2 regions of the Sphingomonas sp. GW821-FHT10C01 genome follow, and region 1 is predicted to be linked to the other one. Evidence: riboswitches for the same ligand, from Rfam matches in the RefSeq annotation. Region 1 holds a riboswitch; the other holds the start of a gene.
The links. A riboswitch is a leader RNA that binds a small molecule or an ion and turns the genes downstream of it on or off. The one in region 1 is predicted to bind cobalamin.
Positions count from the first base shown of each region.

Region 2: it holds a riboswitch for cobalamin, as region 1 does, so the genes downstream of both, AC07M1_RS19140 (TonB-dependent receptor plug domain-containing protein) here and metE (5-methyltetrahydropteroyltriglutamate--homocysteine S-methyltransferase) in region 1, are expected to answer to the same signal.

Region 1 covers NZ_JBWKNK010000001.1:1,136,427-1,142,653, reverse strand. The annotation lists gene AC07M1_RS05585 (cysteine synthase A) at 1-395, opposite strand, end outside; gene AC07M1_RS05580 (hypothetical protein) at 530-973, shown strand; gene AC07M1_RS05575 (Mpo1-like protein) at 989-1,315, opposite strand; gene AC07M1_RS05570 (DNA-deoxyinosine glycosylase) at 1,338-1,841, shown strand; gene AC07M1_RS05565 (VOC family protein) at 1,881-2,297, shown strand; cobalamin riboswitch at 2,348-2,552, shown strand; gene metE (5-methyltetrahydropteroyltriglutamate--homocysteine S-methyltransferase) at 2,665-4,965, shown strand; gene AC07M1_RS05555 (acyl-CoA thioesterase) at 5,099-5,866, shown strand; gene AC07M1_RS05550 (TonB-dependent receptor) at 5,987-6,227, shown strand, end outside.
Region 2 covers NZ_JBWKNK010000008.1:57,310-63,536, reverse strand. The annotation lists gene AC07M1_RS19150 (sensor histidine kinase) at 1-513, shown strand, start outside; gene AC07M1_RS19145 (sigma-54-dependent transcriptional regulator) at 506-1,846, shown strand; cobalamin riboswitch at 1,913-2,134, shown strand; gene AC07M1_RS19140 (TonB-dependent receptor plug domain-containing protein) at 2,311-4,179, shown strand; gene cobO (cob(I)yrinic acid a,c-diamide adenosyltransferase) at 4,235-4,843, shown strand; gene AC07M1_RS19130 (ABC transporter substrate-binding protein) at 4,840-5,682, opposite strand; gene AC07M1_RS19125 (FecCD family ABC transporter permease) at 5,733-6,227, shown strand, end outside.

The DNA of each region.
Region 1 (6,227 bases):
CGGCTGGTGTGCACGAAATGACCGGGGTTCGAATAGGGCGCGGCGGGGACCAGAACGAGTTCGGCACCCAGCGCGCGCAGCGTGTCCATCTTCTCGCGGCTCTGCGTCTCGGGCATGACGATGATCGTCTTGTAGCCCTTGGCGTTGCCGACCAGCGCCAGGCCGATGCCGGTATTGCCCGCCGTCCCCTCGACGATCGTGCCGCCCGGCGCGATCAGTCCGCGCGCTTCCGCGTCCTGGACGATGAACAGCGCCGCGCGATCCTTCACGCTCGCACCCGGATTCGCGAATTCGCACTTGCCGAAGATGTCGCAACCCGCAGCCTCACTTGGCCCTCTCAGCCGCACCAGCGGAGTGTTGCCGATCAGTGCGATGGTATCGTTTGCGACATGCATGGCGCGACCATTTGCACGCCCCGCCCCGCGCGGCAAGCAAGCGATGCTTCGCGCATGGCAACATCCTGACGCACTCGCTTGACCCGATGCCGGCCACTGACTACAACTGTAGTCGTAAGGTTAGGAGAAGCCGAATGACCCGTATCGCGTCCATGATGATCCTGTCCATCGCCGCATTCGCCGCCGCTCCGAGCAGCGCCCGTGAGACTGCTGAAGCACGGCTGTCCAATGCCGTCGAGCGCGAGATGGCTGCGCAAGGCCCCATCGTCACCGCCGAGGATCGCGCGCTGATCGCCAGGAAATGCGGCTACGGCCCGAACGAGACCCGGAACGACAACATCAACATCGGCAACGACATGATGCATTGCGCCAATGGCAAGCGCGTCCCCATGGACAGCGAACTCCGCGCGATGTCGAAGCGCGTCTCGGACCGGGCGAACCGCCATGTCGAGCACGCGATGAAGAGCGCATCGGTCGCGTTGGCAACGGCCGAAATCGCGCAGGAAGCGTCGGAACGCGCGGTGAAGGAGTCGGCGCGTGCGCTCAGGGAAATGCAGCGGTCGCGGAAGGAACGCTGAGCATCCCCGGAAGCGCTAGGCGACGCCCGCCCTTTGTAGGTGCGGGCCGAGCCGGCCGCTCAGCCACAGGAAGAACATGCGATAGTCGCTGACCAATGACCACAGCGGGTAGGTGAAGGTCGCCGGGCGGTTCTTCTCCACCCCGAAATGCGCGGCCCAGGCAAAGCCGTAGCCGGCGAGCGGGATGGCAAGGAACCACCAGCTGTTGAGCCAGAGTCCCGCCGCCAGCGCCGCGAAGGTCAGAATCGTCCCGGCATAGTGCAGCGCCCGCGTCTGCGCCTTCGCATGTTCGCGAAGATAATAGGGCCAGAAATCGGCATAGCGGGTGATCGCGCGCGCCATGGGCGGATGCTAGGACGGCGGCGTGGCGCAATCAACTCCCCGCAAATCCAGCTTCCCGCCGGTCGTTAATCGCGGCGTCCGCCTGCTGATCTGCGGCAGCCTGCCGGGCGACCGATCGCTCGAGGCGAGGCAATATTACGCGCATCCGCAGAACCAGTTCTGGCGGCTGATGTCGGCGGTGGTCGATCGCGACCTCGTCGCCCTCGCCTATCCCGACCGCCTCGCAGCACTCCTCTCTGCCCGCGTCGGACTGTGGGACGTCGTCGCCACCGCGCACCGCCCGGGCAGCACCGATGCCGCGCTCAGCGACGTCGCCCCCAACGACATCGCCGCGCTCGCCGCGACCTTGCCCGATCTGCGCGCCATCGCCTTCAACGGCGGCACCGCGCTCAAGCACGGGCTGAAGCAACTTGGGTCCACCGGCTACGCGGCCGTCGCCCTCCCCTCGTCCAGCCCGCTCCACACCGTGGGCTTCGACGCGAAGCTTCCAGGCTGGCTGGCGCTGCGGAATCATCTGGGCCATTGACCCGGGAACGGCGCCGGTTGCGCCGACAGGAGAGAGACAATGACCCCACCCTTCGCGATGCGCGGGATCGACCATATCGTGCTGCGCGTCGTCGACCTGCCCAAGATCCTGGCCTTCTATCACGACGTGCTCGGCTGCACCGACGAGCGTGAGCAGGCCGAGATCGGCCTGTATCAGCTCCGCGCGGGCGCCTCGCTGATCGACATCGTCCCGATCGACGGCAAACTGGGCGCCAAGGGCGGCGCCGCGCCCGGCGCGGAAGGTCGCAACCTCGACCATTTCGCGATCGCCATCGAGCCGTTCGACCGCGAGGCGCTGGGCGCGCACCTCACCGCCCATGGTGTCGAGATCCTCGAGGAAGGTCCGCGCTACGGGGCCGAGGGCGAAGGCCCATCAGTCTATATCCGCGACCCCGAAGGCAACATCGTCGAGCTCAAGGGCCCATCAAACAATTAAAGATATAAAGAAGTCTTTATATCATGCTTGACACCCGGCCCCATCGGCGCGATGCTGATGGGGTCGAAGGTGCTCCGGTCGGCTTGTCCGCGCCGGAGCTAAGATGGGAAGCCGGTGCAAATCCGGCGCTGCCCCCGCAACTGTAAGCGGCGAGCGGCGGTCGATACGTGTCACTGGGAGGCTCGCTTCCCGGGAAGGCCAGACCGTCCGTGTTGACCCGTGAGCCAGAAGACCTGCCCGCGACACGATAACGTCCACCGGCGGGGTGCCCGGTCTGGCCGCATGCGCCATGCGCGGCCGGTCCCCACCGTCCGTGCAAGCCCGCACGCGTCCGGCTTCTCCCCGCCTTCTTCGGGGTAGAAGACCAATGACCGTCACCATCGCCACGCTCGGCTTTCCGCGCATCGGCCCGCGCCGTGAACTCAAGCACGCACTCGAATCCTTCTGGTCGGGCAAGTCCGACGAAGCCGCCTTGCTCGAATCCGCGGCCGGCCTGCGCACCGCCGCCTGGGCGCGCCAGACCGCGCTCGGCGCCGACTGGCTGCCGTCGAACGATTTCTCGCTCTACGACCATGTCCTCGACTTGAGCGTGATGCTCGGCGCGATCCCTTCCCGCTATGGCGCGGCGGACGGCGAGGCGACGCTCGCCACCTATTTCGCGATGGCTCGCGGCACGACGGGGTCGCACGAAGGCTGCGCCCATTCGCACAGCCTGACCGCGTGCGAGATGACCAAATGGTTCGACACCAACTATCACTATATCGTCCCCGAGCTGTCCGCCGGACAGAAGCTCGCGCTCGGCCGCCTCAAGATCGTCGAGGAATATCGCGAAGCGAAGGCTCAGGGCTATGAAACCCGCCCCGTCCTGCTCGGCCCGGTCACCTGGCTCAGCCTGGTCAAGGCCAGCGGCGTCGATCCCTTCGACTATCTCGACGAACTGCTCGGCCTCTATGGTGTGATCCTCAACCATCTCGCCCATGCCGGCGCCGAATGGGTGCAGATCGACGAGCCGATCCTGGTCACCGACCTCAGCGAACAGCAGCGCCGCGCCTTCACCCGCGCCTATGCCCGGCTCGCGCGTTCGACGCCGCAGATCATGCTGACCACCTATTTCGGCGGGCTCGGCGACAATCTCGGCCTCGCCACCGCGCTGCCGGTCGGTGGCCTGCACATCGACCTCGTCCGTGCGCCCGAACAGCTCGACGCGGTGCTCAAGGCCGCGCCGAAGACGCTCGCCCTCTCGCTCGGCGTGATCGACGGCCGCAACATCTGGCGTGCCGACCTCGCGACCCTGCTCGACCGGATCGAGCCGCTGGCCGCACAGCGCGACCTGATCCTTGCCCCGTCCTGCTCGCTGCTCCACGTGCCCGTCGATCTCGGGCTGGAGAGCAAGCTCGACACCGAGGTGAAGCAATGGCTCGCCTTCGCCGTGCAGAAGGTCGAGGAACTGGCGATCCTCAAGCGCGCGCTCAACGAGGGCCGCGCCAGCGTCACACCGGAACTGGAGGCATCGTCACAGGCCGCCGCCAACCGCCGCACCTCGCCGCGCATCCATGACGCCGCCGTCGCCGCGCGCATCGCGGCGGTCACCCCGGATATGCGCGAGCGCCGCTCGGATCACCCGACCCGCATCGCCGCGCAGGCCGAGGTACTGGGCCTCCCGCTCTTCCCGACGACCACGATCGGCTCCTTCCCGCAAACCGCCGAGGTCCGCAGCGCGCGCGCCGAATATAATCGCGGCAATCTCGACGCCACGGCGTACGAGGCGTTCCTGCGGGCCGAGACGCTGCGCGCGATCCGCTGGCAGGAGGAAGCCGGGATCGACATGCTCGTCCATGGCGAGTTCGAGCGCAACGACATGGTCCAGTATTTCGGTGAGCAGCTCGCCGGCTTTGCCTTCACGGTGAACGGCTGGGTCCAGAGCTACGGCTCGCGCTGCGTGCGTCCGCCGGTGCTGTATGGCGATGTCTCGCGCCCGAACCCGATGACGGTCGAATGGTGGCGTTATGCCCAGAGCGTCACCGACAAGCCGGTCAAGGGCATGCTCACCGGCCCGGTGACGATCCTCAACTGGAGCTTCGTGCGCGACGACCAGTCGCGTGAAGCCTCTTGCCGCCAGATCGCGCTCGCGATCCGCGACGAGGTCCAGGATCTCGAGGCCGCGGGCTGTCAGGCGATCCAGATCGACGAAGCGGCGCTGCGCGAAGGTCTGCCGCTGCGTCGCAAGGACTGGCAGCATTATCTCGACTGGTCGGTCGACTGCTTCCGCCTCTCCGCCGCCGGGGTTGCCGACGCGACCCAGATCCACACGCATATGTGCTATTCGGAGTTCAACGACATCCTGCCCTCGATCGGCGCGATGGACACCGACGTGATCTCGATCGAGACCGCGCGCTCGCAGATGGAGCTGCTCGAGGGCTTCGCCGCCTATGACTATCCGGCCGCGATCGGGCCGGGCGTGTACGATATCCACGCCCCGCGCGTGCCGGGCGAGGAAGAGATGGTCGCGCTGATGCGGCTCGCCCAGGCGCACCTCAGTCCGTCGCAGCTCTGGGTGAACCCCGATTGCGGCCTCAAGACCCGCAAATGGGAAGAGGTCCGCCCCGCGATCGACGCGATGGTCGCCGCCGCCCGTACCCTGCGCGCTGAGGTAACGGTGGCGGCGTAAGCCTCTCCCCCTTCCCCTCGTCATTCCCGCGAAGGCGGGAATCCATTCAGGCTGACCGATCGGATCGAGCCGCGACGTCAGCCCCAATGGATCCCCGCCTTCGCGGGGATGACGGCGGGACTTAGGAATACGAATGACAAACACCCCCACCGACGAACCCATCGTCCGGCTGATCGACATGGTCTTTCCAGGCGACACCAATCACCATGGCACGCTCTTCGGCGGGGTGGCGCTCGCGCATATGGACAAGGTCGCGTTCCTCGCCGCCAGCCTCCACGGCCGCGCGCCGTTCGTCACCGCCGCCTCGCAGCGCATCGACTTCGCCGCCCCGGCGCGGGCGGGTGAGATGGTCGAGGCATCGGGCCGCATCGTCCGCGTCGGCACCTCTTCGCTCGATGTCGAGATCGCGCTGGTCGCCGAAGCGCCGGTCAGCGGCGAGCGGCGGCTATGCACCCGTGGCGTCTTCACCCTCGTTGCGGTCAAGGGGCCGGACACCCGTCTGCCCTTGCCCCCGCTCGCGGCGGGGCCGGACTCCGAACCCGGCGTGCTGCGCATGGCCGAGATGGTCTTCCCGCCCCAGACCAACCATTACGGCACCCTCTATGGCGGCGACGCCCTCAAGATGATGGGCAAGGCCGCCTTCATCGCCGCCACTCGCCATGCGCGCGCCGTCATGGTCATGGCCGCGTCCGACCGCATCGACTTCACCTCGCCGATCCGCGCGGGGGAAATGGTCGAGCTGGTCTCGCGCATCCGCATGCAGGGCCGCAGCTCGGTCGCGGTCGCCGTGGAACTCTGGGCGGAAGACCTGCTCACTGGCGACCGCCGCCAATCCGCCGCCGCCACCTTCACCATGGTCGCGGTCGGCCCGGATGGCCGTTCGACGCCGATCCCCGCCTGACGTCGCCAACTGGTCATCGCGCTGTAACCGCGCGGTCATCGACCCGCCGCCATTGTGAAACCGGTTACCCCTAGGGCGCCCCGGCAGCCTCGCTGCCCGTAACATCCAAAGGGGACGACCATGACCATCCGCAAGGCGCTCGCCCGCGCCAGCGTTTCCGCGCTTCTGCTTTCCGTCAGCCTGCCTGCCATGGCGCAGGATCAGGCGACCGACGCCGCGCCCGAAGCCCAGGATGGCGAGATCATCGTCACCGGCCGTGCGGGCGCGGGGAATCGCACCAAGCTCGACACCAGCTATGCGGTCACCACGCTTTCGAACGACCTGCTGCGCTCGCGCGCGCCGTCGAGCGTGACCGAGACGC
Region 2 (6,227 bases), on a different contig from region 1:
CAGCGCATCGGCACGATCACCGCCGAGCTGCGCAATTTCGCGCGGCGGCGCACGCCCGAAACCGGCCCGGTCGATGTCGATGCGGTGATCGAATCGACACTGCTGCTGATCGGCGACCGGGTGCGCGCGCAGGGCGTGGTGCTGGAGCGAACGGGACCCGTCGGGCTGCACGTCACCGCCGATCGCGTGCGGCTGGAGCAGATATTGATCAACCTGATCCAGAACGCGCTCGACGCGCTCGCCGGACGCGAGGGGTCGGTGATCCGCATCATCACGAACCGCATCGCGGACGGCATAGAGATCGATGTCGCCGACAACGGACCCGGCGTGCCCGCCAACCTCACGGACGAGCTGTTCATGCCCTTCGTCACCGGTCGCACCGAAGGCCTTGGCCTCGGCCTGCCGATCGCGCGCAACATCGCACGCGACTTTGGCGGTGAGCTCAGCCTGACCGAATCGGCGCTGGGCGGCGCCACCTTCCGCCTCTCGCTCCCGGAGGCCGCGCGTGGCTGAACCGGCGATCCTGTTCGTCGACGACGATGCCGCGATGCGTGAGGCCAACGTCCAGACGCTGGAACTGGCGGGCATCCCGGTGCGCGCTTTCGCCAGCGCGCAGGCGGCGCTAAGCGCGATCCGCCCCGACTTCGACGGCGCGATCGTCACCGACATCCGCATGCCCGGCATGGACGGCCTGCAATTCTTCGAGCGCATCCGCGCCATCGACAGCGAAATCCCCGTCATCCTCATCACCGGCCACGGCGATGTGCCGATGGCGGTGCGGGCCTTGCAGGACGGCGCCTTCGATTTCCTCGCCAAGCCCTTTGCCGCCGGGCACCTCGCCGCATCCGCCGGCAAGGCGCTGGCGGCACGCGCGCTGGTGCTCGACAATCGCCGCCTGCGCGCGGCCGAGGCGACGCGGGTCGAGAGCCCTTTGATCGGCGACAGCCCGGCCATGGTGCGGCTGCGCGAGACGATCACCCAGGTCGCACGCGCCGATATCGACGTGCTGATCGAGGGCGAAACCGGCACCGGCAAGGAACTGGTCGCGGCGATGCTCCATCGCGGATCACCGCGCAGTGCGCGTGCCTTTGTCGCGGTCAGTTGCGCGGCGGTGCCCGAAGCACATGCCGAGATCGAGCTGCTCGGCCATGCCGCCGACGCCGTGCCGGGCGCTCGCTTTGCCCGCACCGGCCGGATCGAGGCGTCGAACCGCGGCACCTTGTTCCTCGACGATATCGACGGGATGCCGCCAGCGGTGCAGTCACGGTTGCTGCGGGTGATCGAGGAGCGCGAGGTACTTCCGCTCGGCGAGGAACGCCCCATTCCGCTCGACCTGCGCGTGATCGCCTCGGTCAAGCCGGGGCTGGAGACTCTGATCGAGCGCGGCGAATTCCGCCGCGACCTCTATTTCCGCCTCAATGTCGTACGGCTGTCGCTCCCGCCGCTGCGCGAACGCCGCGCGGACATCCCATTGCTGTTCGCCGCCTTCGTGCAAGAGGCGGCAGCGCAGGCCGGCCGCAGCGATTTCCGGATCACCGACACGATCCGCCGCCACCTGATCGGACATGACTGGCCGGGCAATGTGCGCGAGCTGCGCAATTTCGCGTTCAGCGCGGTGCTCGGCCTGACCGAGCCAGGCGTCTGGGAAAGCGAGACTCAGGAGGGGCTAGTCCAGCGTGTCCGCAGCTATGAGGAAATGCTGCTGCGCGAAGCGCTCCAGGCGTCGAACGGCCGGGTCGATCGTGCCCTTCATCTGCTCCAGCTCCCGCGCAAGACGCTCTACGACAAGATGAAGCGTGCGGGGATCGCCCCGGCCGACTTTCGGCTGCCCAGACGCGGCCGTTGAAACTCCCCGTTGGCAAGCGGGACGTTTGCGCGTAGGGGCGCGCTCGGACGCCGGGAGAAATCCGGTTGTCCGATTGATCGCGCTGGTGCCCCGTAAGGGGCTTCAATGGGAATGCGGTGCGGATGGGTGACCATCCAAATCCGCGGCTGTCCCTGCAACTGTAAGCGGTGAGCGAGATGCGCTGGTCTCCCTTTCGAGGAGGCAGCCACTGGACCTTCAGGTCCGGGAAGGCCGTGCATCGAGCGACGACCCGTGAGCCAGGAGACCTGCCAGCGTGGGTCGCTCTTGCCGTGGTCCAGGGAATGGCCAAGGCACGGTTTCTCTCCGTCTGAGCGACGAACCATGCGGCCGGGGCCGCACGGTCACGCTTGTGCGGGTGCCTCCAGCGTCCGTCCGCATAGGCGTGCCGGCCGTTCGTCGGCAGGTCCCGCCCTTTCAGTTGCTCGACGCGGGGGGACTATCACGTGAAGTATCGCTTTCTGACCATCCTGCTTGCCAGCGCCGCGGTGACGCCGGCATTCGCACAGGATCAGGCGCCCGCCACCAACGACGATGTCGTCATCAGCGCCAGCCGCGTGCCGCTCAAGCCGAGCGAGATCGGCAGCGCCGTCACCGTGATCACCGCCGAGGATATCCAGCGCGATCAGATCACCTTCGTGAAGGACATCTTCCAGGATCTGGCCGGCGTGCAGATCACCTCGGACCGCCCGGGTGACCTCACCAGCGTGAGCATCCGCGGGTCGGACAACGACCAGGTCCTGTACCTGATCGACGGCATCGAACTGGGCGACCCCAGCTCGACCAGCACCCAGTATCAGTCCGATCATCTGACCACCGCCGATATCGCGCGGATCGAGGTGCTGCGCGGCAACCAGAGTTCGCTCTACGGCTCCGACGCGATCGGCGGCGTGGTGAACATCATCACCAAGCGTGCCACCAATGACGGCTTCCTGTTCAGCGCGCAGGGCGAGTACGGCTCGTACGAGACGCTCAACGGCGCGACGTCGGTGATCGGCAAGAAGGGCGCGCTCGACTTCCGGCTGACAGCAAGCGGCTACAAGCACAATGGCCCGTCGCTCGCCGATCCGGCAACCGGCAAGGCGGTCGAAGAGGACGAATATTGGCGCTACGGCTTCAGCGGCCGTGTCGGACTTGCTGCAACCTCGAACATCGACCTGCAGCTGATCGGCTTCTGGCAGAATTCGCACTCCGATCTCGACGGCACCAATGCCGACAGCACCGACACGGTGCGCAAGAAGGAATGGGCCTATGCGGGCCAGGCCAGCTACCGCAGCGACGACAATGCGTGGCGTGCGAGCGCGACGGCGAGCCGTTATGTTGCCCAGCGCCGCTATTTCGGCAGGTTCAACAGCGCTGCGGGCGACCTGTACGAAGGGACGAAGGACGTGCTCGCGGCCAATGTCAGCTACGACAAGGGCGGGCTGTTCGGCGTCGCGGCCGGCGTCAACTACGAGGAAGAATATACCGATCAGGCGACGCTGTTCTCGGGTGTGTTCGCTGCCAAGATCAAGACCAAGTCGGCCTTTGCCGAGCTTGCGCTGCGTCCTGCGCGCGGGCTGACCATCACCGGCGCGGCGCGCATCGACGACAATAGCCGTTTCGGCAGCTTCGAGACCTATCGGGTCACCGGCGCCTATGTCCTTGAGAACCTGATCGGCAGCGGCGACGTCAAGCTGCGCGCAAGCTACGGCTCGGGTGCCAAGGCACCCGGCCTCTACCAGCTGTTCGACCCGACCTATGGCAACCCCAATCTCAAGGTCGAGACCAGCGAAGGCGGCGACGTCGGCGTCGACCTGAACTTCGGCTCCGCATTCGGTGCGCAGGTCTCGTACTTCTTCGCGAAGACCAGCAACGAGATCGTGTTCGACGGCGCTCGCCCGCCGTTCGGTGGCTATGCCCAGTTCGGTCGGACGCGGAAGTCGGGCGTCGAGATCGCGTTTCACCTGCGCCCGGCCGACTGGCTGTCGTTCCGTCAGAGCCTGACCTATCTGAAGGCCGACCAGCCGGTGAATGGTGTATGGACCAGCCTGCGCCGCCCCGAATTCTCGGGCAGCACCTCGGTTACGGTCACGCCGGTTGAGCGCTTCTCGGTCACCGCGCGCCTGCGTCATCGTGACCGCAACGCGTCGAGCACCTTCTCGCCCGCGACCAAGGGTTATGAAGTCGTCGACCTGCTCGCGTCCTATGGCATCACCGACAATGTCGAGATCTATGGTCGCGTCACCAATCTGTTCGACACGCAGTATCAGATGGCCTGGGGCAAGAACGCCCTTGGCCGCAGCGCCTATGGCGGCATCCGCCTGAAGTTCTGATCCGTTCGGGGAGGCGACCTGGGTCGCCTCCCCTTCTCATATTCGGAGAGATGCGATGAAGCCCCGGACCGACGCCGAACACAATGAACGGATGAAGAAGATCCAGGCGGCCCAGGCCAAGAAGATCGCGACCAAGACGGTCGAGAAGGGCCTGCTGATCGTCCATACCGGCAACGGCAAGGGCAAGTCCTCTTCCGCCTTCGGCGTCGCCGCGCGCGCGATCGGGCACGGGATGAAGGTCGGCATCGTTCAGTTCGTGAAGGGGACGATCGACACGGGTGAGAAGCGCTTCTTCGACCGCTTTCCCGACGAGATCGAGTTCAAGCGGATGGGCGAAGGCTTCACCTGGGACACGCAGGACCGCGCGCGCGATATCGCCGCGGCGCGCGCCGGATGGGAAGAGGTCAAGCGGATGATCGCCGACCCCAGCTATGCGCTGGTGATCGCCGACGAGCTCAACATCGTGCTGCGCTACGACTATCTGCCGGTCGAGGAAGTGCTGGAGGCGGTCACCGCCCGCGCGGAGATGAAGCATGTCATCATCACCGGCCGCAACGCGCCCCAGGCGCTGATCGACGCCGCCGACCTGGTCACCGAGATGACCGAGGTCAAACACCCCTTCCGCACGCAGAATGTCCGTGCGCAGAAGGGTATCGAATTCTAGTGTCTGTGGCGGGCCGCCTGCTCGACGATGCCGCGCGCGGCCAGCACATAGGCGGGGCTGCCGCATACCGTCCACGCCTGCGGGATCGAGATGCGCGGGATTCCGCGCAGCGCCGGGTGGTGCAGCATTTCCGTCCCCTGATCGGTGATCCGGTCGGTTGCGCTTTCGACGATCAGAAAGTCGGGGCGGGCTGCGACCATTTCCTCGAGGCTGATCTGCGACAGCGGCGGCTTGCCAAGCTTGGCAGCGAGATTGATCAGGCCAGCGCGCGTCATCAAGTCGTCGATCAGCGTCTCGGTGCCGGTCATGAACCCACGGCGCTGGTAATAGGCCGCGACCTTGCCGCCCTTGAGCTTGCCGAGCTTGGCGAGATCAGCCTCCATGCGCCGGATCAGTGCCTCGCCCCGCGCGGGGTGGCCGACGGCGGCGGCGACGGTGCGGATCTGCTCGATGATCGTCGGGTAGCTCTCGGCATAGCCCAGGTCGAGCGTGCGGTACTTCTCCGGACCCAGCGGGCGCAGCATCGCATGGCGGCTGGCGGGCATCCCGATGATCAGGTCGGGACGCAGCGCGAACAGCTGCTCGGACGATTCCTTGAGCTGGGTGATGCCCTGCGCCTGCGCCGCCGCGGCCGACATTTCGGTGTCGCGCGCGTTCTTGGTCAGCGCGGCGATCTGCGAGCGATCCGCGAGTGCGAGCAGCAGCTGATCGGTGCAGAGGTTGAGCGAAACGATCCGCTGTGGTCGAACGGGCGCGCTGGCCGGCTGCGGCACGACGGGCGCCGCCGACGCTCCAAGCGAGAACAGGGAAATGGCTGCAAGATGGAGAAGACGCCGCATGATGTTGCTCCTAACCGGGTTCCCGCGCCGGGCAAGCGGTTCGTGATACAATGACCCGCGGCGCATCCTTTCGCCTCAACGGCCTATTGCTGGTGCTGACCGCATTCGCGGCATTGGCTTCGCTCGGCTTCGGCACCGTCTCGCTCGCGCCCGATCGGGTGATCGCGGCCCTGCTGGGCAAGGGCGACATGATCGCCAGCACGATCGTGCTCGAGTTGCGCATGCCGCGCATGCTGCTCGGCCTGCTGGTCGGCGCGATGCTTGGGCTGGCCGGCGCGGCGCTGCAGGGGTTCCTGCGCAACCCCCTGGCCGAACCGTCGGTGCTGGGCGCATCCAACGCGGCCGCGTTCGGCGCGGTGATCGCGCTCTACTTCGGGATCGCCGAGCTGCATCCGGCGTTGCTCCCGCTGCTCGCCATCGCCGCCGCGATGATCGCGCTGATCCTGCTGTTCGGTCTGTCCGGCCAGTCGGAAAGTTCGCTGACGCTGATCCTCGCCGGTATCGCCATCGCAACGCTGGCGGGCGCCGGGATCAGCCTGGCGCTC